2 regions of the Vibrio sp. EA2 genome follow, and region 1 is predicted to be linked to the other one. Evidence: predicted binding sites of a transcription regulator. Region 1 holds the regulator's gene; the other holds the start of a gene.
The links. Region 1 encodes MetJ, which represses methionine synthesis genes. Its sites were predicted from a motif close to TTAGACNTNTANANGTCTAA; they were not measured.
Positions count from the first base shown of each region.

Region 1 (11,555 bases):
CAGCAGAAAAAGGGAGGCTTTGGCTTCCCTTTTTCATATCTGCCACTCTATTTAGTTATAAGCAGATAAAAACTGATCGTACTTTTTCTTATCTTAAAACAGAGTGTTACCTTACTCTGTCCATCCCTATTTTTTTACTTAGCTCTAAGTGCTTGATCCTGTCCAGTTCCTCATCGATTCATATAACCAAATGTTCTGAAGTGACCGCTCAATACGACTGGTAACAAGAACCATTCTTGTTTATATTATTTTCTCGATAGTTACTGTTTACGGGTTTTGAGTATGTTTGTATGTCTTTGTCATGGTGTTTCTGACAAGAAAATTAAGAAGTTGGCTGTGGATGAAGGCATAACGGATATCAGGGGGATAAAGCGATGTACAGCGCTGGGAAGCCAATGCGGTAAGTGCATCAGACAAGCCAAAGAAATTTTAGCTGAACACTACATAGAAATAAAACAAGCCAGCTAATCACTGTTATGCTTCGGTGAAATCGCTGAGCCTTTTGACACCTTCTCATTTGCTTCTACATTTATATGAAGCCTAAAAAGAGGAGGGGCTAGTCAATGAAAGGCGATCCAATCATTATCCAACATCTCAACAAAGTGCTCGGTAACGAGCTCGTCGCTATTAATCAATACTTCCTTCATGCCCGTATGTACAAAGATTGGGGGTTAAAACACCTAGCCGATAAGGAGTATCACGAGTCGATTGATGAAATGAAACATGCCGATCATCTCATCGAACGCATTTTATTCTTAGAAGGTCTGCCTAATCTGCAAGATCTCGGCAAGTTAATGATCGGTGAAGATACCAAAGAGATGCTCGAATGCGATCTTAAACTGGAAATGGCCGCTATTCCCGATCTAAAAGATGCGATCGCTTACGCAGAAGATATCCGAGATTATGTTTCGCGCGATTTGTTTCAGGATATTCTCGAAGATGAAGAAGAGCACGTCGACTGGCTTGAGACTCAGCTTGGCTTAATTGAGATGTCTGGCATCGAAAATTATCTGCAAGCACAGTATGTCGATGAGGATTAATCTCGGCTATCCCATCGTTATGTTAAAAATCTGACGTTTACACTAGTGCACCTGACTTAAAAGTTAGGTGCTTTTCCTGACTATCTGGTCTAATCTCTTTTAATATCGTTTTTTTTAAGGATATTGCTCGCAATCTTACCTATGAAGATCGACCACTATCCATTAGAATTTATTCCCCCCTTACCTAAAAATAAAAAGAGAAACGCCCTCATGTCTGAAGACAAAGCAGTAACTCCAGAAGAAGAACAACGCCAACGAGCTCTTGACTATCATGCATACCCAACCCCAGGGAAGATTGCCGTCGAGCTAACCACACCTGCCGAAACCGCTGGTGATCTTGCTTTAGCCTACAGCCCTGGTGTCGCTGAGCCTGTACGTGAAATCGCACAAAATCCTGACAATATCTATAAGTACACCGCGAAAGGTAACATGGTTGCCGTTATTTCTAACGGTACCGCGATTCTTGGCTTGGGTAACTTAGGTCCGCTTGCTTCTAAACCTGTAATGGAAGGTAAAGCGCTACTGTTTAAGCGTTTCGCTGGACTTGATTCTATTGATATCGAAGTAAAACACCGCACGATCGACGAGTTCGTTAATACCGTAGCAAGCATTGCTGATACCTTCGGTGGTATTAACCTGGAAGATATTAAGGCTCCAGACTGTTTTGAAATTGAAAAGCGTCTTATCGAACGTTGTGACGTTCCTGTCTTCCATGATGATCAACATGGTACAGCAATCGTAACGGCAGCAGGCATGCTGAACGCCATTGAGCTGCAAGGTAAGAAGCTTGAAGATTCTACGATTGTTTGTCTTGGTGCCGGTGCGGCTGCAGTAGCGTGTATGGAACTACTGATAAAATGTGGTGCGATGCGTGAAAAGATTTACATGTTGGATCGTAAAGGCGTGATTCATACTCGCCGTGATGATCTTAACGAGTACAAAGAGCTATTCGCAAATAACACCGATAAGCGTACTTTAGAAGATGTGATTGAAGGTGCTGATCTGTTCCTTGGCGTATCAGGTCCAAATCTGCTTCCACCTGAAGCATTAAAACTGATGGCGGATAAGCCAATTGTTTTCGCATGTTCAAACCCAGATCCTGAAATTAAGCCAGAGCTCGCGCACGAAGTTCGTAATGATTTAATCATGGGTACAGGGCGTAGTGATTATCCGAACCAGGTAAACAATGTACTTTGTTTCCCATTCATCTTCCGTGGTGCGCTTGATGTACGTGCAAGCGAAATTAACGATGAGATGAAACTTGCAGCGGTTGATGCTATTCGTCAGTTGGCGAAAGAGCCAGTACCAGAAGCAGTATTGGCAGCGGCGGGTGTCGATAAGCTTGAGTTCGGCTCAGATTACATTATTCCAAAGCCAATGGATGCTCGCTTACTGCCTCGCGTTGCAAAAGCCGTTGCTCAAGCGGCAGTTGACTCGGGTGTTGCCCGTATTGAAATGCCAGAAAACTATATGGCAGAGTAAAGCTCAGCATTGAATGATGTACAAAAAATGGGACGCGATAGCGTCCCATTTTTTATGTTATTTCTTAGCTTTCAAGATTGAATAACCATTTGGTGTATTCGACACGCTTTAGGTTACTCTTCGTCAAACGACTCGAATTCGATGCCCATTTCCGTCATCAGAGCTTTCGCTTCCGTCGGAATATCGTCTGGGCGATCTTTACGAAGGTCTTCATCCGTTGGAAGCGGTTGACCCGTATACGCATGTAGAAATGCCTCACATAGGAGTTCGCTATTGGTTGCGTGGCGTAAGTTGTTGATCTGACGACGAGTACGTTCATCAGTTAGCACTTTTAAAACTTTCAGCGGGATAGAGACAGTGATTTTTTTTACTTGTTCGCTTTTCTTTCCATGCTCAGCATAAGGGCTAATGTATTCGCCATTCCAGTCAGCCATTGCGTACCTTCATCTATGTAATAGGTTAAAAAATAATATAGGAGCTGATTTTAGCTGCATTTACTGCCATAAGCAAAGACATATGGACGTCTAGAAGTGTTGACGTCTTAATTTTTGACGAGTAAAGTGACAGGAACAGTAAGGAGTGTGCAATTCATTGAATCTCACCATTTAGATATAGCGCATTCCCATTTAGAAGTCATCACCTGTGAAAGGATACACCCATGAGCACCCGTAAGCCTGCAACTATTGCCGTACGTACCGGTATTGAATCTGACACTCAATACCATGCTGTCGTTCCACCAATCTACCTTTCGACAAACTACGGCTTTCCTGCATTTGGGGAAGTGCCTAAGTACGACTACACGCGCTCAGGTAATCCAAATCGTGGATTATTAGAAAGTGCATTGTCTGAGCTGGAATCTGGCAAAGGAGCCGTGATCACTAACTGTGGTACGTCTGCACTGAACTTATGGGTATCGGCTTTTATTGGTCCTGATGATGTTATTGTTGCTCCAAACGACTGTTATGGTGGCACTTACCGCCTGTTTAATACTCGTGCGAATAAAGGCGACTTCAAGGTGCTGTTTGTCGATCAAACTGACGAGAAAGCGCTGGATGAGGCATTAGCACAAAAGCCAAAACTGGTTCTGCTAGAAACACCGTCTAACCCTCTGGTTCGCGTTGTCGATATTGCTGTGGTCTGTGAAAAAGCAAAGCAAGCCGGTGCTTTAGTCGCAGTAGACAATACGTTTTTGACACCGGTATACCAGAAACCTCTAGAGTTGGGGGCTGACTTTGTTATTCACTCGACAACCAAATACATCAATGGTCACTCGGACGTGATTGGTGGCGTGATTATCGCTAAAACGGAAGAACATGCAGAAGAGTTAGCCTGGTGGGGCAATTGTATTGGTGCGACAGGTACACCATTTGATAGCTACATGACTTTGAGAGGTCTTCGTACTTTGGGGGCACGTATGCGAGTGCATGAAGAAAGTTCACAGCAGGTGCTGGCTTACCTACAGAAGCAGTCGTTGGTGGCGAAAATTTATCATCCAAGTCTGCCACATCACCCTGGCCACGAGATTGCTAAAAAGCAGCAATCGGGCTTTGGGTCCATGCTGAGTTTTGAGTTCGCGGGTTCATTTGAGCAACTCAAAGCCTTCGTCAAGGAACTGAAATTGTTTTCACTCGCTGAGTCTCTCGGTGGAGTAGAAAGCCTGATTTGCCACCCGGCATCCATGACGCACCGTGCTATGGGTGAGGAAGCATTGGCTGAAGCTGGCGTATCACAGCAGCTACTACGCCTTTCAGTCGGTCTGGAAGATGCGCAAGATCTCATTGCTGACTTAGAACAAGCTTTCACCAAATCTGCACAGCAATAGGAGATCATAATGACTGTACAACGTCAGCTACACAAGTTTGGTGGTAGCAGCCTGGCAGACCCAGAGTGCTATTTACGTGTAGCGGGTATTCTCAAAGAGTACTCTGCAGAAAATGATTTGGTGGTGGTATCAGCCGCGGGTAAAACAACCAACCGTCTGATTGAGTTTCTTGAAGGCTTAGAGAAAGATGGTCGAATCGCTCACGAAGCACTACAAAGCTTAAGACAGTTTCAAAGCAATCTTGTTGAAGTATTGTTAGAGGGGGAAGCTCAAGAGCAGCTGCTTGCTTCTTTACAAGATGAATTCAGCACATTGGCGGAGCTGACCTCTCCGCTCACTGAAGCGCAAAAGGCGGCAGTATTAGGCCATGGTGAAGTGTGGTCATCACGCTTACTTGCGGCATTATTAAGTCAGCAGGATTTACCTGCCGTGGCGCAAGATGCACGAGCGTTTTTACGTGCAGAAGCTGGCACTCAACCAGAAGTTGATCGTGCTCGTTCATACCCGCTTATCAAAGAAGCACTGGCACAGCATAGTCATAAACGTGTGATCATTACCGGCTTCATGGCGCAAAATGATAATGGTGAAACCGTTCTGCTCGGTCGTAATGGCTCAGACTATTCGGCAACGGTGATTGGTGCACTTGCTGAAGTCAGTACAACGACGATTTGGAGTGACGTGGCTGGTGTTTATAGTGCTGACCCTCGTTTGGTCTCCGATGCATGCTTGTTACCATTATTACGACTGGATGAAGCCAGTGAGCTAGCTCGTTTAGCTGCTCCTGTGTTGCACAGCCGCACACTGCAGCCTGTGGCGCAAAGCACCATGGATTTGAGCCTTAAGTGCAGTTACCTTCCTGAGTCTGGTTCGACGCGTATTGAGCGTGTTCTGGCGTCTGGCCGTGGGGCGAAAATCATCACATCGCTGGACGACGTGCTATTGGTTCAGCTTTCGTTTGCTCACGGACATGACTTTGAAAAAACACAGAGCGATGTACTCGAATCGCTCAAACGTGCTCAGTTGGAGCCGCTAGCGTTTGAAGCTCAGCCTGAACAGCAGGTATTACGACTGGCATACACAGCAGAAATTGCTGGTGGTGCACTCAAGTATCTGCAGGAATCTGACCTGGATGCGGAGATTAACCTCACTGAGGGTTACTCTCTGATTGCGGCTGTCGGTGCAGGTGTGACAACTAATGCCAACCACTGTTTTGGTTTTCAGCAAAAGCTAAAACATTCTCCGGTGGAATTTATCGCTGAGACGGAGTCTGGGTTAAGTCTGGTGGCAGTATTGCGTCGCACCAATACCGAAGAGTTGGTACAGACAGTTCACAGCCAGTTGTTTCAGGCGCAGAAGCGAGTTGCTGTCGCATTGTGCGGTAAAGGCAATATTGGTTCGAGCTGGTTAAACTTATTCGCTTCTCAAAAAGGTGAACTCGAGAAACTCCATGGCATGAGCTTTGACTTAGTCGCTGTGGTTGATAGTCAAATGTATTGGTTTGATAGTCAGGGTATTGATGCGTCTGGTGTTTCGGCACGCTTCAATGATGAAAGTATTGAAAACGATGGCTCATGGTTACCGCGTCTTGGTGCCTTACAGAACTACGATGAAGCCGTTGTCCTTGATGTCACCGCCAGCCAGGACCTTGCCAAATGCTACGTTGATATCGCTCAGCAGGGGATCCACCTTATCTCTGCGAACAAGGTAGCGGGCTCGGCTGATAGTCAGTACTACCATCAGGTTCAGGATGCATTTGCTAAGATTGGACGCCACTGGCTGTACAATGCAACAGTAGGGGCAGGGTTACCAATCAACCATACGGTGCGTGATCTTCGCGAGAGTGGCGATGAGATTGTGGCGATATCTGGTATTTTCTCCGGAACGCTTTCATGGTTATTCCAGCAGTTTGATGGCTCTGTTCCATTCAGTGAGTTGGTCGATTTAGCCTGGCAGCAAGGACTCACTGAGCCTGACCCTCGTTCTGACTTAGATGGCTCCGATGTGATGCGTAAGCTGGTTATTCTGGCGCGTGAGTCTGGTCTGGATATCGAACCGGGAAGCGTAAAGGTGGAGTCGTTAGTGCCTGAAGAACTGCGTACGCTGAGCTTAGATGAGTTCTTTGATAATGCCGCGCTGTTGAGCGAGACTCTGCAAGAGCGTTTAACCAAAGCGCAGAAGAACGATCAGGTACTGCGTTACGTTGCTCGTTTAGAAAAAGATGGCAAAGCGACGGTCGGTATCGAAGCTTTGTCCCGTGAACATGCGCTGGCAAACTTACTGCCGTGTGACAATATCTTTGCGATTGAAAGCAAGTGGTACAAAGATAATCCGCTGGTTATCCGTGGCCCTGGCGCTGGACGCGAAGTGACAGCAGGGGCAATTCAGTCCGACCTCAACCGTCTGGCTGGACTATTTTAAACTCGTAAAAACCTCGGACGCCATCCGGGGTTTTTTATTCCCTTCTTGGTGCCATACTTAAATGCAGAATCGTTGTTGGCCATATGTTTATCCTGGATAAACATTAGTCAGTATTGAACTTGAACTATCCTCATTATTAACATGAAAAAAATTCATAATTACAAGGTTGACATTAAATCGTATTCAATACATTCTGTAGACATATAGACGTCTAAACGTCGATTTGATAATTTGATTTCGTGGCGGGTTGCCACAGGGAGAGTAAGATGGGTTACACGCACGCAGGCCATATCGATGCCTTAAACCAGAATATCGCTGAGTTATCAGACAATATTAATGTTTCGTTTGAGTTTTTTCCGCCAAGCAACGAAAAAATGGAAGAAACGCTATGGAACTCTGTGCACCGTCTAAAAGCACTTAAACCTAAGTTTGTCTCGGTGACTTACGGGGCGAACTCTGGTGAGCGTGACAGAACTCATTCCATCATTAAAGAAATCAAATCAGAAACTGGTTTAGTCGCAGCTCCGCACTTGACTTGTATCGATGCGACTCGCGAAGAGCTGATTAATATTGCTGATGACTACTGGAACAACGGTATCGAAAATATCGTTGCACTGCGTGGTGATATTCCACCAGGTGGCGGCGCACCTGAGATGTACGCTTCTGATCTTGTTGAGCTGTTGAAATCTCGTCACGATTTCGATATCTCAGTCGCGGCTTTCCCTGAAGTACACCCTGAAGCAAAAAGCGCACAGGCTGATCTGCTGAACCTTAAGCGTAAAGTCGATGCTGGTGCAAATCGTGCAATCACTCAGTTCTTCTTTGATGTCGAGTCTTACCTGCGTTTTCGTGACCGCTGTGTCGCCGCTGGTATCGATGTAGAAATCGTACCGGGTATTTTGCCAGTATCTAACTTTAAACAGGCGTCTCGCTTTGCTGCGCAGAATAACGTAAAAGTCCCTGGCTGGATGAGCCGACAGTTTGAAGGTCTGGATGATGATCCAGTGACACGCCAGTTAGTAGGAGCAAGTCAGGCAATTGATATGGTGCGTGTATTGAGCCGAGAAGGTGTGAAAGACTTCCACTTTTACACACTAAACCGAGCTGAGATGACTTACGCGTTGTGCCACACCTTGGGTGTACGCCCTCAGACTGCAGTTTAGTTGTTGATAAATAAAAGAAAGGCTTGCCATCGGCAAGCCTTTTTATTGTTAAGTCATGGGCGGTTTATTGTGGATTAGCCGATAACTTCAAGTTCAGTTAGCACTTCCTCTGCCCAAGTGATCCACGTTTCGCGCAACAGCAGATTGCGGCGTAGTGTCAGGCGCTCCAGACGTGCTTGTTTGTCCAGGGTAGACGGCGTCGCGTAGTATGCCGCTTCAATTTCTTTGTAGTGAGAAACCAGTTTGCGTGACTCTTCAACCAGTTCAGACAGTTGCTCACGGAAAGGTGCAGCAGGTTGAACTGCACAAGCCATCAGTTTCGCTGAGAACTCGTCACGAACGGTTGGGTGTGCCGTTGGTTGGTCAAACCATTCACCTAGTGCGCTACGTCCTGCGTCAGTGATGGAGTAAACTTTACGATCCGGCTTTCCTTCTTGAGGCTCTAATACGCAAGTAACCAGCTCTTTCTCAGCCATTTTATTGAGCTCACGGTAAACTTGCTGGTGGCTTGCTTTCCAGAAGTAACCAATGCTAGCTGAGAATTCTTTTGTGATATCGTAACCGGTTGCATCGCGGGTGCTAAGCACAGTTAAGATTACGTGTGGTAATGACATGTCTTCAATCCAAATGGTCAATAAACTTGTAAACAAGCTACTTATACTTTCAGCTGCGCTCTTCATGACGCTTGAGTTTTTTATGTATAAGTAGCACCAACAATTGTTGGTCCTGTCACCTTAAAGCCGTTTATCACCTAGAGAGATGGGAGATTCCCATCGAGGCTGGAGCTGATATGATTGGATTTATGCGCTCACAGCAAGGCGAGTAGTATATAAATAATAAGCATGAAGTGGAATACTAGGAAAGAATAACCCCAAAAAACTAATATAATACTCAGTAATGTATTTGAGTAGTCATTTATTCTGAATTCCTGGTTCTTTTTGGGGGTTGTTTGGGGGATTTATCTGGTTAATTGCTGTTCAATTTGATGGATATAAGAAAGGCTGAGCAATTGCTCAGCCTTTTATATCATATTCTGTTACTTTCAACAGGTTATTTTAGCCTGTGTTACGCATACCTGCTGCGATACCCGCAATCGTCACCATCAGGGCTTCTTCAAGCTCTGCTGAAGCTTCCTCATTTTGACGCGTACGATACAGCAACTCTGCTTGAAGCATGTTCAATGGCTCAACGTAGATGTTACGTAGGCGGATGGACTCCAGTCCCCACGGGTCATGTTGCATCAGGTTCTCGTTATTCTCTACATTCAGAACCGCTTTGATGTCTTTCTGTAGTTGAGCTCGTAACCTTTCACCAAGTGGACGAAGTGATTCATCAACCAAGCGCAGGTCATAGTAGCGAGAGATATCGATGTTACATTTCGAGTACACCATTTCTAGCATGCCAAGGCGTGTTGAGAAGAATGGCCACTCACGACACATCTCTTCCAGTAACGCTTGATGACCTTTGTCTACTGAGTACTGAATCGCTTCGCCTGCCCCCAGCCATGCTGGTAGCACCAAGCGGTTTTGGCTCCATGAGAAGATCCATGGAATGGCACGTAAACTCTCTACGCCGCCTTTAGGGTTACGCTTAGCAGGACGTGAGCCTAGTGGTAGTTTGCCTAACTCCAGCTCTGGTGTCGCCTGGCGGAAGTAAGGTACAAAGTCAGGCTCGCCGCGTACAACGCTACGATAAGCTTCACAGCTCACTTCAGAGAGCACTTCCATCAGATCGCGCCACTCTTGTTTTGGCTCTGGTGGCGGTAGTAGGTTCGCTTCCAGAATGGCACTGGCGTATAGGTTGAAGCTGTTTACCGCAACGTCAGGAAGACCTAGCTTAAAGCGAATCATCTCACCCTGCTCGGTCACACGAAGGCCACCTTTAAGGCTCTTTGGTGGCTGAGACAGTAGAGCAGCATGTGCAGGTGCACCGCCACGACCGACTGTACCACCACGGCCGTGGAACAATGTCAGTTCAACGCCTTCCTCTTCCGTGACTTTAACTAAAGATTCCATCGCATGGTATTGCGCCCAGCCAGCAGACATAACACCAGCATCTTTTGCTGAGTCAGAGTAGCCGATCATGACCATTTGGTGGTTTTGGATAAAGCCACGGTACAGATCGATGTCCATCAACTGTTTGATGACCGATTCTGCGTTGTTCAAGTCTTCCAGCGTTTCGAACAGAGGACAAACGTCCATGCGGTAAGGGCAGCCAGATTCTTGTAGCAGCAGGTGAACCGCAAGAACGTCTGATGCGGTACGGGCCATTGAGATAACATAAGCACCGAACGCTTCACGAGATTGTGCAGCAATGATCTTACAGGTGTCCAAAACCTCTTGAACAGGTTCTGATGGTTCCCAGTCACGTGGTAGAAGAGGACGCTTGGACGCCAGCTCATTGGTCAGGAAAGCAATTTTGTCTTGCTCGCTCCACTGCTGGTAGTCACCAATGCCCAGATGGCGGGTCAACTCAGAAAGCGCGTCTGCGTGACGAGTACTTTCTTGACGAATGTCGAGACGAACCAAGTGAACACCAAACGCTTTCACTCGGCGCAGAGTATCCAGCAGTGAGCCGTCAGCAATGACACCCATGCCACACTCATGTAGTGACTGGTAACACGCGTACAATGGATCCCAAAGCTGTTCTACTTTTTGTAGTGGTGCTTTGACGGCTAGCTTTTGACCGTTAATCTTCGCATCTAGGATATCTTTGGTTTCGTTGAGCAGAGAGCGAAGCTGCTTGAGGATCGCACGGTATGGTTCGTGTTGATCATCTCCAGCCAGTTCACGAACTTGATCATTACTTACTGTCATCGACAGCTCGCTGATCAATTCGTTGATGTCATTTAGGTAAAGATCCGCCGCTTTCCAACGGGACAGAAGCAGAACCTCACGCGTGATGTTATGAGTAACAAATGGGTTACCGTCACGGTCACCACCCATCCAAGAAGAAAAATGTACTGGACGCGCGTCGATTGGTAAACCTTCGCCAAGATAAGATTCCAGACGATCGTTCATCTCGCGTAAAAACTCAGGGACAGCTTCCCACAGAGAGTTTTCAACGACCGCAAAGCCCCATTTCGCTTCATCAAGTGGCGTTGGGCGTTGTTGGCGGATCACGTCTGAGTGCCAGCCCTGGGCAATCAGCTGCTCCAGGCGACGTTCAGTTTTCTTGCGTTCTTTCGATGAAAGATCGCTTAATTCTAGTTTTGATAAACACTCGTTGATCTTCACCAGCTTATTAATCATGGTGCGGCGAGTGATTTCAGTTGGGTGAGCTGTCAGTACCAGTTCAATATTCAGGTCACGTACAGCTTGAGCGGTATCAAGCTTGCTCACATCGTTTTGTACCAGCTTAGAAAATAGCGAGTTGATCGCGTCTGGTTCGCAGATGTGCTCTTCACAGTGACGTGAAATCGTGTGGTACTGCTCAGCAATATTCGTGAGGTTTAGAAATTGGTTAAACGCACGGGTTACTGGTGTCAGTTGCTCATCAGGAAGGTGTTTAATTTCTTCGATCAAGCTTTCTTTGTCTGCTTGATTTCCTGCTTGGGCTGACTTGGATAATTTACGAATGGTTTCCACTTTCTCGAAGATTTCTTCGCCATGGGCATCGTGAATGGTGTTA
Region 1 is NZ_JAWLID010000021.1:38,464-50,018, reverse strand. It holds gene RXX31_RS22875 (bacterioferritin-associated ferredoxin) at 283-468, shown strand; gene bfr (bacterioferritin) at 564-1,040, shown strand; gene RXX31_RS22865 (malic enzyme-like NAD(P)-binding protein) at 1,251-2,522, shown strand; gene metJ (met regulon transcriptional regulator MetJ) at 2,636-2,956, opposite strand; gene RXX31_RS22855 (O-succinylhomoserine (thiol)-lyase) at 3,181-4,344, shown strand; gene RXX31_RS22850 (bifunctional aspartate kinase/homoserine dehydrogenase II) at 4,354-6,762, shown strand; gene metF (methylenetetrahydrofolate reductase) at 7,029-7,925, shown strand; gene RXX31_RS22840 (PadR family transcriptional regulator) at 8,000-8,539, opposite strand; gene ppc (phosphoenolpyruvate carboxylase) at 8,981-11,555, opposite strand, start outside.

Region 2 (11,555 bases), on a different contig from region 1:
TACTATACAAGCCAATGAAAGTGAAAAACATAACTAATTAAACAGGTTAGCGATCACTGGCTTTAACAACGAACTTTCTGTCGCCGTCGTGATCATAGGTGCTATGATCGGGTTCGCTCTGGTGAAACTGGAACTGACGCCGGGATAGTTAAATAAACTAACAAAGGATGCTAAATGACTCAACTTACACTTCCACACTGTGAAAGAAATAAGCACCCTATTCTTGAACAGCTTTTGGTGCACTTTAAGTCATCACAACATGTACTGGAAATTGGATCAGGAAACGGCCAGCATGCGGTATTTTTTGCAGAACACCTCCCACACCTTACCTGGTACACCAGTGAAATGCCGGAAAACCATGCAGGTATACACAACTGGCTTCATCATACATCCCTGCCCAATATCGTCCCGCCATTGGAATTCACTATTGGCGAAGATCCCTGGCCAAAACTCACTATTGATGCCGTATTTACCGCGAATACCACGCACATTATGCAGCCTGAAGAAGCAAAACAAATGATGAAGCTCATTTCTTTTAATCTTCCAGAAAATGGCATTTTTTGCCAATATGGGCCGATGAAAGTAGACGGCAAATTTACCAGCAGCAGTAATCAGGAATTTGATCGCCAATTAAAGCAGAATGGTTTCGGAGGAATTCAGGATATCAATGACTTAGCTAGCTGGGCTGACAACCTAACGTTGATAGAAAAAGTCCCAATGCCAGCGAATAACTTTTTATTAGTGTGGAAAGCTTAAAACCCGGTTAATAAGAGTAGTTCAGACCACATCTGTAGCCTGTACCGTAAACCTAGACAGTCAAAAATAAGAGGGTTCAGCTAGCTCGCCTTTTTGTTGGTAGGGGTGGTGCTGAGAATGCTCGCAGCACCGTTTTAGACAATAGCCGTCGATGAAACTCGACTCTATTAAATGCCAATGGCCCAAAGGTCGTAGAAACCAATGCGACCCGCAATTTCACCAACTACAATCAGCACAGATGCAAAAATCAGCTCAGATGCAAAGGCTACCAAACGTGCATAATGGTAATCCACGACTCAGAAATAACAACCAAGGTAGATTTCAACGCTCGAAGTAACTCACTAGCTCATTGCCGGGATTAATTGAGGGTTATACAAACACGCTTCACCTTGTGGCCTGGTTTTAAAACGACGATGCAACCACATGTATTGACTAGGGCTGGCCATTATAGACTCTTCAACAATTTTATTGATAAAAATCGCCGCATTGTTAGTGTCGCCTTTGGGGAATCCGTCAACTGGCTCTCTGATGGTTAACGTGTAGTGTCCATCATCCCCTCTTACCATAGTAAACGGTACGATGGCACAATCTGTTGCATCCACCAGCAAACTTGTCCCTGTTGTTGTACACGCGTTTTTTACCGCAAACAAAGGTGCAAAGGTCGATCTTCTGGTTCCATAATCATGGTCTGGTGCATACCACACTCGATGCCCTGAGTTCAGAGCTTCCAGCATACCCCTGACGTTTTTACGACCAATCAAAGTACGGTTAGAGCGAGAGCGTCCTTTGTATTGAAAATAGTCAAAACATGGATTGTTATTCGGCCGATAAACACCTGTGCCTGATTTTTTAATACCAAACGCACGTGCACCTAGCTCTAAATTCATAGAGTGGACAGCAAGCATTAATACCCCTTTCCCCTCCTGTTCTAACGCTTCTAGGTGTTCCATTCCTTGTATTGTGACATGCTTATTAACTCTCTTGTCTGACCAAAACCAAGCCATTGCTGTCTCAAACAGGGCGATACCAGAGTTATCGATATTTGCGTTAAAAATTGCCTCGCGTTCACTTTCCTGCATGGATGGAAAGCAGAGTTCAAGATTTCGTTTAATGGTGATTTGGCGCTTTTTCATGATTCGCATCGCTAAGCGACCTATATTACGCCCTAAAACCAGTTGAAGTTTAAATGGAAGAAGGCTCAGTAAATACATTAGCCCGATGGTAAGTAAGGTTCCCCAATAGCGAGGCAGAAGAAATTTAGCCTCAAATTTAGGCTTTTGTTGTTTGATCATGAGAATATCATCAGATGTATCCATCTATAAGTGATTAAAAATTCGAAGATAATTGCATGTACATTTATCATTGATTACGCGTACTACAAAATTCCAGCACGCGTATTTTATGGTTCTTCGACACACTACACAGTAAAACCATTACAGAATTAGGAAGGGTATGTGAACGCGCTAATGGCGATAAGGCACGTTAACATTGAATAGAGCAATTAATCTACTGACTTTTCAGAACTTTTGCACAAACAGAACTTTCCTACCCCAAAAATGCGGCAAGCAGGAAAATCGCAACAAACATTATCGCTATCAGTTTCAACAAATAAGATATTTTTCCAGAGCCTCCATTAGGCGCATTATTACAACATCCCACGGCAATCTCCTTTGGATTCAACGACTGATATAGGACAACTGTAGACCCTCCCCTTGGGACAAGGTCAATAGAATTGAAGTCTGGAAATGAAGGGTTGGAACAATAGTAGGAAACGATGCCGCGCTCACAGAAGGGGCGACGGCAACGTCAAAGTTAGGTGTTTAATGCAGCGTTTTATCCGCCTTATGGTGCTCTTCAGAAATAACAAAGTAGATATGCATATCAATAGGCTCTGGCGTGTTAAGTAGCATCTTCCCAACTTCACGTTGAAAGTGTCTATAATCACCAAGCGCGTCGGTTAAACCTAATTGCTGATAGCTCGATTCACTGCTAAACATGCCGTAAGCATACTGGTGATCGTTAAGATCTTTTTGTTTATCGTAACCAAGTTGTAGTAATGCAAAATCAATTTCATCGGGAGCGTACGTGCTTTTATCGCCAAACTTACTAAGCAATATACTGGGAACTTCTTGAGCGATGCTCTGAATTTTCGTTTTTCGCTTAAAAATACCGAACATAGTGTCCTCCAATGACGATTCATCTCAAACGGCATATCACCGTGTCGTTTGGAGATGGATAAGTTTTACATGACTCGAATTTTTCTACTCTGTCATTAAAGCCATATTAGCGTGATCACATAATGACCTTCAAATGAAGTTAGATGTGTTGCAACGATGTCTCATCAAAAATTCTGATTCAGTCACAATTAGCCAGCAATGAGCATATTTCAGGCGCTAAAACGCGAGAAGGTATTTATTGTCCATATCCTTGAGCAGGCATTAAACTTGTTTAAAGTCACATTTCGTATCGACATCTAAATCGATTTGAGTTAGCTTTAGATGTATAGACGTCTAGATGACTAGAATTAGGGAGAGATAGTCGTGCCAATTAGAATTCCAGATCAATTACCTGCAACTGACATACTAAGGACAGAAAACATCTTCGTGATGAGCGAGACTCGAGCGGCAAGTCAGGAGATTCGTCCGTTGCGAGTACTGATTCTGAATTTGATGCCTAAGAAGATCGAAACGGAAACACAGTTTTTACGTTTGCTCTCGAACAGTCCTCTTCAAGTCAATGTCGAGTTACTACGAATTGATGACCGTCCGAGTAAAAACACGCCAACCGAACACCTCGATAATTTTTATCGTCAATTCGAGATGGTCAAAAATAAAAATTTTGATGGCTTAATTATTACGGGAGCCCCACTCGGCCTAGTCCAATTTGAAGATGTACTTTACTGGGACCATTTAAAAACGATCATGGAGTGGGCGAAAGATCATGTGACTTCTACCCTTTATGTTTGTTGGGCAGCACAAGCCGGGTTGAAATTGCTTTACGACTTGCCGAAAAAAACGCGTAAAGAGAAGCTTTCAGGTGTTTATCACCACCAAATTCATAATCAATTCCACCCAATTTTGCGCGGCTTTGATGACACGTTTTTGGCGCCACACTCTCGCTATGCAGACTTTTCACCTCACTTCCTTGAGGAACATACCGACCTGGAGATATTAGCGACATCTGACGTGGCTGGCGTTTACCTAGCGACCACAAAAGATAAACGAAATGTATTTGTAACCGGTCACCCTGAGTATGACTCTCATACTCTCCACAATGAGTACATTCGTGATTTGGGTGAAGGAATGGAGCCCGCCATTCCGGTCAATTACTACCCGAACAACAACCCGGACAACCCGCCGACAGCAAGCTGGCGAAGCCATGGACATTTACTGTTCGCAAACTGGCTTAACTACTGTGTTTACCAACAGACACCGTACGATCTTGATCATTTCAGTGAGTCTGCTTTCACTAAAGACGATTAAATCAAAGGGTTAACTTTGAGAACCAAGCCGCCTTATGGCGGCTTTTTCATATCAGTTTGCAAACCCGATCGCATAGTAATTTTTCGCTAATAGGTTTTTATCTCGCAGTTCTTATCATGCTTTGAGATTTAGGGATGTAGGGACGGGAAATGAAAACGATTAAGCTGGGTGTACTTTTGCTGGTGACTCAATTTTCACTACTGGGATGCGTTACCGTCAAACAAGACGGCTCTCCGATCGTTAAACCTGATCCGTTAGCGATGGCAGAGTCGCGTATCGCTCTCGGTTTGGGTTATCTGAAAAGTAGCAGCACTATTCGTGCTCATGACAATTTGCAGCAAGCTCTTACCCATGCCCCCAACTACTACCGCGCACAGCTTTCCCTGGCACACTATTATGAGATCGTTGGTGAAGAATCAAAAGCGAAAGAGATGTATCAACGAGCCCTTCGTCAACATCCCAAAAACGGTAACGTGCTCAATAACTACGGAACATTTTTGTGTAAACGCGGCGAACATAAAAAGGCCGATCTCATGTTTACACGAGCCATTGAGCAACCCTACTACTATTTAATCCCCGCAAGTTACGAAAACGCGGCTTTCTGTGCGCTTAAATCACAAGACAGAGACAAAGCGAAATATTACTTTACTCGTGCTATCGACCACGATCCTCACCGACCAAAATCCATACTGCAACTCGCAAAACTGGAAATTGATGCCGGTGAGTTTACCGACGCAAGAATCAGGTTAATGCGCTTCAATCAAATGTATGGCGTAAAGAAACCATCATTACAACTCATGGTAGAACTTGAACGTCTAGCTGGAAATGAGGCTCTAGAACAAAGGTACAGAACACAACTCGAGCAAATGTCATCGATTAACTGAACCGGATTAGAAATCCATGATTTCTGTATGGATGGAGACTTGGAGTAATATCACACCTCTTTTGCTGTTCAGTCAAAGTATTTAACTATTGAGTTAGACGAGGTACGACTTCATTTACATTGTTGCTAGTTTTTATGTTGATCTGCACTTTTCTGCTTCATTTTGAGTTGCTTATCTTTGCGCCTTAACGCTCTAAAAAATTTCGACTCTTCGTGATACCAACCTAATACGCTAATAGGGAATCCCACCAGCATCATGATAAATAAATCCGCTGGCAACTGTTCAATGATATCCATAAAGGAGTGCAAGTCGCCAAAAATGAATAAACCAATTACTTTACCGACCAGCAACGCACAACAAATCATAAAAAACGACTTTAAGATGTAGTGCCATTTGCCTTTTTTACGTTCCTCTTTCCAGTAACTATATTTGTGCTCGCGGTTATACATCTCCCCTCCATACGTGACATTGTCACTCAGCACATAACCACTTGGTTTCAGTGCGCCACAGCACTTTAAGCATAGTGTGAATAACAAGGCATTGCTGTCCAAACCAGCCGATCAGCCTAAATATTTTGGACAGCGTTATGGAGAGCATGAAGCGATGCAGGCTAGTGAATAAACAAGTTGTAACCCAAGCCTTTGCTCATACAGGGTTAACCAGATGCGATGTGGTTATTGCTTTCTAAACACCCAGACAGGGCCAATGAGAAGAAATTGTAAGTCTTCGTAAAATGAAGGCTTGGTTCCTTCTATTTTGTGCCCGATGAATTGCAACATCCAGAGAACACCAAAAATAAGTAAAGAGATATATAGAACCGGAAGTTGGAGCACTTCCAATGACCAGATTAAGCCAATACACGCCAATGTATAGCCCAGCATCATCATGAAGACACTGAGAGACAACCGGTAATAAAATATCCAAACAGGAATGACGGCTAACCATACCCAATTTATTTGATAACCGACGATAGACAATTGAGGAATCGACCAAATTAACCCAACGACAGAAAGATAAATGCCGGGCACGGCTATCGCGTGAATTTTTCGATTGATTGGGTTTTGATGACTTTCCCCATAGGCTTTAAGCCAGTCAGATAGTGCTCGCATAGCATTTCCCTCTTTGCCCTTATACTTTTTATATAGCCTGTACTTAATAAAGGCGCGAGTTTTTCTGAAACACGAGCTAATAATTCAATTCGGTCATGGTGATAAGAGCGAGATATCCGTCGCTTTCTCCTGCCAATACTCTGATTTATCTGTGCTCTAACTACGCGAAACCTAACGAAGCTCGCTGTGCTTTTGTCAACTTAGCAATGACAAGCTCGTATGAACGTTCACATAAATCCTGAATAAGTCCATCCTCGACATCTCCATTGAAATACACCGTGACCCAGTGTTTTTTATTCAAATGGTAACCGGGGGTGATATCAGTGAACTGAGAAGTCAGCACTTCACCATCCTCGGGTTTTACTTTTACACTGACGTAGTCTCGACCCTCTCTTTGGGCAAGTATTGCGAACATTTTCCCTTTGATCTTAAAGACTAATGCTTCAGGTCCAAACGGAAAGTCGCTTTCCGCGCACATAAACGTATTAAGGTACGTTTCTAACACTTTGATTTGCATCCCACACCCCGCAATTGATTTTATTCAAACTGTGGCAACAAGTTCTTTAACGCCTCATTAAGCTTTAACTTTTCTTCATCAGACAAGCCATGCATAAAGCCTCGTTGAACCTCAACATGTTCAACAATCAACTTATCGATAAGCATCAAACCCTTAGCCGTCAATTCAACCGTGACACTGCGTCTATCTTCCTTACTATGTTCTCTGACAATTAAACCTTTCGTTTCCAACTTATCTAATCGGTTGGTCATCGCTCCGGACGTGAGCATCATTGACTCGATCAAGGCTGATGGCGTCAAACAGTATGGCGCTCCTGCTCGACGCAACGTCGCCAGTACATCAAATTCGCCCATTTTAAGGTCATACTGTTTATGAAGCTCTGCGACTCGAGTCTCCATGTGTTTGGCAATTCTCATTAATCGCCCCATGATGGCCATCGGCTGTGTGTCGAGCTCAGGCTTTTCTTTAAACCACTGCTCTACCAGTCTATCAATTGCGTCCATTTCTTACTTCTCTCCAAAGCAACGCGGCTTGTCTAATTACTTTAACATGAAGATACTTTACAAAAAGTAACCTAAGGCGTATCTTTGCACTTAATTATCTTAACGTAAAGATATTTGACATGAACATTTTACTCGCCATGATCCCGGCGTTTTTCTGGGGCACGACTTACGCGGTTACGCAGTATACGGTGCCAGATTGGCCTCCTATTCTGCTGGGTGTCTTGCGCGCGCTGCCTGCGGGCTTACTGCTGCTCGCGATAAAGCCGACATTGCCGAAAAAGCACGAGTGGAAAGCCCTGCTTGTATTAGGCACGATCAACATCGCGCTGTTCTTCTGCCTTGTCTTTGTCATGGCACTCACACTGCCTGCGGCGATTTCAGGCGTGGGTATGGTTTCATTACCCGTATTTGCGATGCTGTACAGTTGGGTGGTCTATAAACGCCGACCTAACGCGTTACAGGTATGCCGAGGCCTTGCTTTGGTTGCCCTCGCGTGGCTGCTATTTAATCCGGCAACCATCACACTGAATCCGGTTGGTTTGATTGCCATGCTTTCTGCCATTATGTGTATTGTGATCGGCAGCAGCGTTACTAAAGCACTCGGTACAAGAATGCATTGGTGGACGGTCCTGACTTGGCAGTTGATCATTGGTGGCGTGATTCTGACGATTGTTTCCGCTGTTATGGCTAGCCTCGATCCGGAGCCATATCTCAGTGCGGTACGACATACGTCGCTTACTAACATCCTGGGGCTGCTCTGGGTGATTATTCTTAATACCGCATTAAGCTACACCATGTATGTCTGGCTTCTGCAAAGAATGTCTGTGGTTGATTTTACCTTTGGCAACATCATTAATCCGATTGCTGGTATTTTATCTGGCTTGTTACTGCTTGGAGAAAGCTTCACGCCTGTTCAATATAGCTTGATGTTGGGTATGATCCTGGTATCGCTACTACCACAACTGGTGATGAAATTTTTCAAGTAGGCATGACCAACCTTCTTTAGGACGGAGCAGATTGATCAAAAAGAGGAAGTCAGCTGACTTCCTCTTTGAATTAAGGCTCGATTTGTTTACTGGGTACTACGCCAGCTCAAGAATGATTTTTTCCAGTTTGTCTAAACCTTCGTTCAGTACTTCTGACTCGATAGTTAGCGGTGGAAGCAGACGAATAACGTTCGCTTTTACCCCACAAGAAAGCAAAATGAGACCGTTCTCTTGCGCTTTAGCAATGACCGCTTTGGTCATGTCTTGCAGAGGCTTGCCAGTTTCTGGATCAGTAAATTCAATCGCCATCATTGCACCAGTGGTACGGATTTCACCAATCGCAGGTACAGATTTTTGTAGCTCAGTCATACGTGCATTAACCACTTCGCCAATGCCCATCGCTTTCGCACACAAGTCTTCTTCTTCGATGATTTTCAGTACTTCCAGACCAGCAACACAACCTAGTGGAGAGCCAGCATACGTGCCGCCTAAGCCACCTGGAAGTGCAGAGTCCATGACATCTGCTTTACCAACCACAGCTGAGATAGGGAAACCACCCGCAATGCCTTTCGCCATCGTCATTAGATCTGGTTCAATACCTAGGTATTCGGTCGCAAACATCTTACCCGTACGGGCGAAGCCTGTCTGGATTTCATCGGCAATCAGCATAATACCGTGCTTGTCACACAACTCACGCAAGCCTTGTGCAAACGCTTCAGGCGCTTTGTAGAAACCACCCTCGCCTTGTACAGGTTCAAAAATGATCGCTGCAACGCGTGAAGGCTCGATATCACAAGCAAACAGATCATCGATCGCTTGTAGGCTTTGCTCAACACTGATGCCGTGGAACGCATTTGGGTATGGTGCGTGGTAGATTTCATTTGGGAAAGGACCAAAGCCTGCTTTGTATGGCGCGACTTTACCCGTTAGACCCATTGTCATGTTAGTACGACCATGGAAGCCACCTTTAAACGCAATCACGCCGCTACGGCCAGTGTGAGCACGTGCTACTTTCACGGCGTTTTCAACCGCTTCTGCACCTGTTGTCAGGAAGATGGCTTTCTTCTTAGTCTCACCCGGAGCAAGTTCAGTTAATTTTTCCGCCAGCTCGACGAATGATGCGTAAGGCGTCACCATTGCACAAGTGTGTGAGAAGTTATCGAGCTGAGCTTTTACCGCTTCGCTGATGCGCTTATGAGAATGACCAGTATTAGTCACCGCAATGCCCGCCGCGAAATCGATGTACTTGTTACCTTCAATATCCCAAACATGCGCGTTTTCTGCTTTCTCTACGTAAAGCGGGTATAACGCACCCATACCTTGAGCAATTACCTGGTTTCTTCTTTCGTGTAGTTGTTGGTTAGTCATTGTTTTTATCCTTAGTTACCGCCAAAGCAGAGATATTTCACGTCCATGTATTCATCGATACCTTGTTTTGCTCCTTCACGTCCGATGCCGGACTGTTTAACACCACCGAAAGGAGCCACTTCAGTAGAGATCATGCCTTCGTTAATACCCACCATGCCGTATTCAAGCGCTTCTGCGATCTTCCAAACACGGTGAATGTTCTGGCTATAGAAGTATGATGCTAAGCCGTAAATCGTATCGTTCGCCATTTCGATAAGCTGTTCATCAGTATCAAAGCGAATCACTGGCGCGACAGGGCCGAAGATTTCTTCAGAGACAATCTTCATGTCGTGAGTCACATCTTTTAGCACCACTGGCTGCATGAACAAGCCATCAAGCTCTTTAAGCTCAGTGACTGGCTTCGCACCTTGCTCGATAGCACCATCAATTAACGCTTGGATGCCCTGCTTCGCTGACTCGCTGATCACCGGGCCGATATTCACGCCCTCTTCCAGGCCATTGCCAACTTTAAGCTGCTGAACGGCGGCATCAAACTTAGTGACAAACTCGTCATACACTTTGCTGTGTACGTAGAAACGGTTCGCACAAACACACGTTTGGCCAGTATTGCGGAATTTAGACGCCATCGCACCAGTTACTGCGGCATCGATATCTGCATCATCAAATACGATGAATGGTGCATTGCCACCCAGCTCCATGGACGTGCGTTTTACGTCACCCGCACATTGCTGCATCAGCACACTGCCGACTTGAGTAGAACCGGTAAACGAAAGCTTACGAATTAGTGGGTGTGACGTGAAAATTGCACCAATCTGACGAGAGCTTTCCCCAAGAACAACTTGAAGTACGTCTCTTGGAATACCCGCTTGATAAGCGAGTTCAGCCACTGCAAATGCAGAAAATGGTGTGGCTTCTGACGGTTTCACGATAAAAGTACAACCTGCCGCTAATGCCGGACCCGCTTTACGGGTGATCATTGCAATTGGGAAGTTCCACGGCGTAATGGCACACGCTACACCAATTGGCTGTTTAATGGTCACCAAACGCTTGTCTGCACTTGGTGCTGGAATGGTGTCACCGTAAGTACGTTTCGCTTCTTCTGCAAACCATTCGATAAAGCTTGCACCGTAAAGAACTTCGCCTTGAGCTTCAGCCAACGGCTTGCCTTGCTCTAGTGTCATCAGGCGGCCAAGATCTTCTTTATTTTCTAACAGAAGTTGGTACCAACGATTCAGCAAGCCAGAGCGAGTTTTCGCTGGCAGCGCCGCCCATTCTTTTTGTGCAACGCTAGCGCGTTCAATACCGTCCAGAATGTCGGATTCAGTCGTCACTGGCGCGTAGCCAAGCACTTCGCCCGTGGCTGGGTTGGTTACCGCTGTACCTTGCACTTCACTCGCCACCATGAACGAAAGAAGGCTTTTGTTTTTAATCTGTTCCATGGTTATTCCTTTTAACCGCTTTTCAACAGCGCCACACTAACGAAGCAAATCGTGGCGATGTATTTCGCTTTTTAAGCTGGGATCTGCTGTGTAATGCAGTGAATATTTCCACCGCCAAGCAGCACTTCTCTTGACGGTATAGCAATGATTTGATGCTCTGGCATCGCGTTTTGCAAAATTTCGATTGCGATCGCATCCGTTTCTTCGTCGAGCATCGGCAAAAATACATGTTCGTTCACAATGAGGAAGTTCGCGTATGACGCACTGAGGCGCTCACCTGCTTGTCTGCTCATTCCTGCACTCGCATCAATGCCATTGGCTTCAGCTTCACTGTAGTGCAGTGGCCCTGGTATTGGTAGACGGACAATCTCGATATCGCGTCCCTTTGCGTCTTGCTGTGACTTCAGCGCTTTTTCAGCTTGTCTGGAAAGCTCGTACTGCGGATCGCTAGGATCGTCAGTCCAACTCAACACGACTTTACCCGGTGCAATCACATGCAGCAGGTTATCCA
Region 2 is NZ_JAWLID010000002.1:765,385-776,939, forward strand. It holds gene RXX31_RS07785 (DUF938 domain-containing protein) at 175-756, shown strand; gene RXX31_RS07790 (LpxL/LpxP family Kdo(2)-lipid IV(A) lauroyl/palmitoleoyl acyltransferase) at 1,098-2,048, opposite strand; gene RXX31_RS07795 (hypothetical protein) at 2,577-2,933, opposite strand; gene metA (homoserine O-succinyltransferase MetA) at 3,297-4,238, shown strand; gene pilW (type IV pilus biogenesis/stability protein PilW) at 4,388-5,122, shown strand; gene RXX31_RS07810 (hypothetical protein) at 5,248-5,571, opposite strand; gene RXX31_RS07815 (DUF962 domain-containing protein) at 5,797-6,231, opposite strand; gene RXX31_RS07820 (MmcQ/YjbR family DNA-binding protein) at 6,392-6,748, opposite strand; gene RXX31_RS07825 (MarR family transcriptional regulator) at 6,769-7,251, opposite strand; gene RXX31_RS07830 (DMT family transporter) at 7,371-8,237, shown strand; gene gabT (4-aminobutyrate--2-oxoglutarate transaminase) at 8,334-9,605, opposite strand; gene RXX31_RS07840 (NAD-dependent succinate-semialdehyde dehydrogenase) at 9,617-11,044, opposite strand; gene aguA (agmatine deiminase) at 11,116-11,555, opposite strand, start outside.
Region 2: the regulator MetJ is predicted to act here: its motif matches at 3,251-3,270, upstream of metA (homoserine O-succinyltransferase MetA).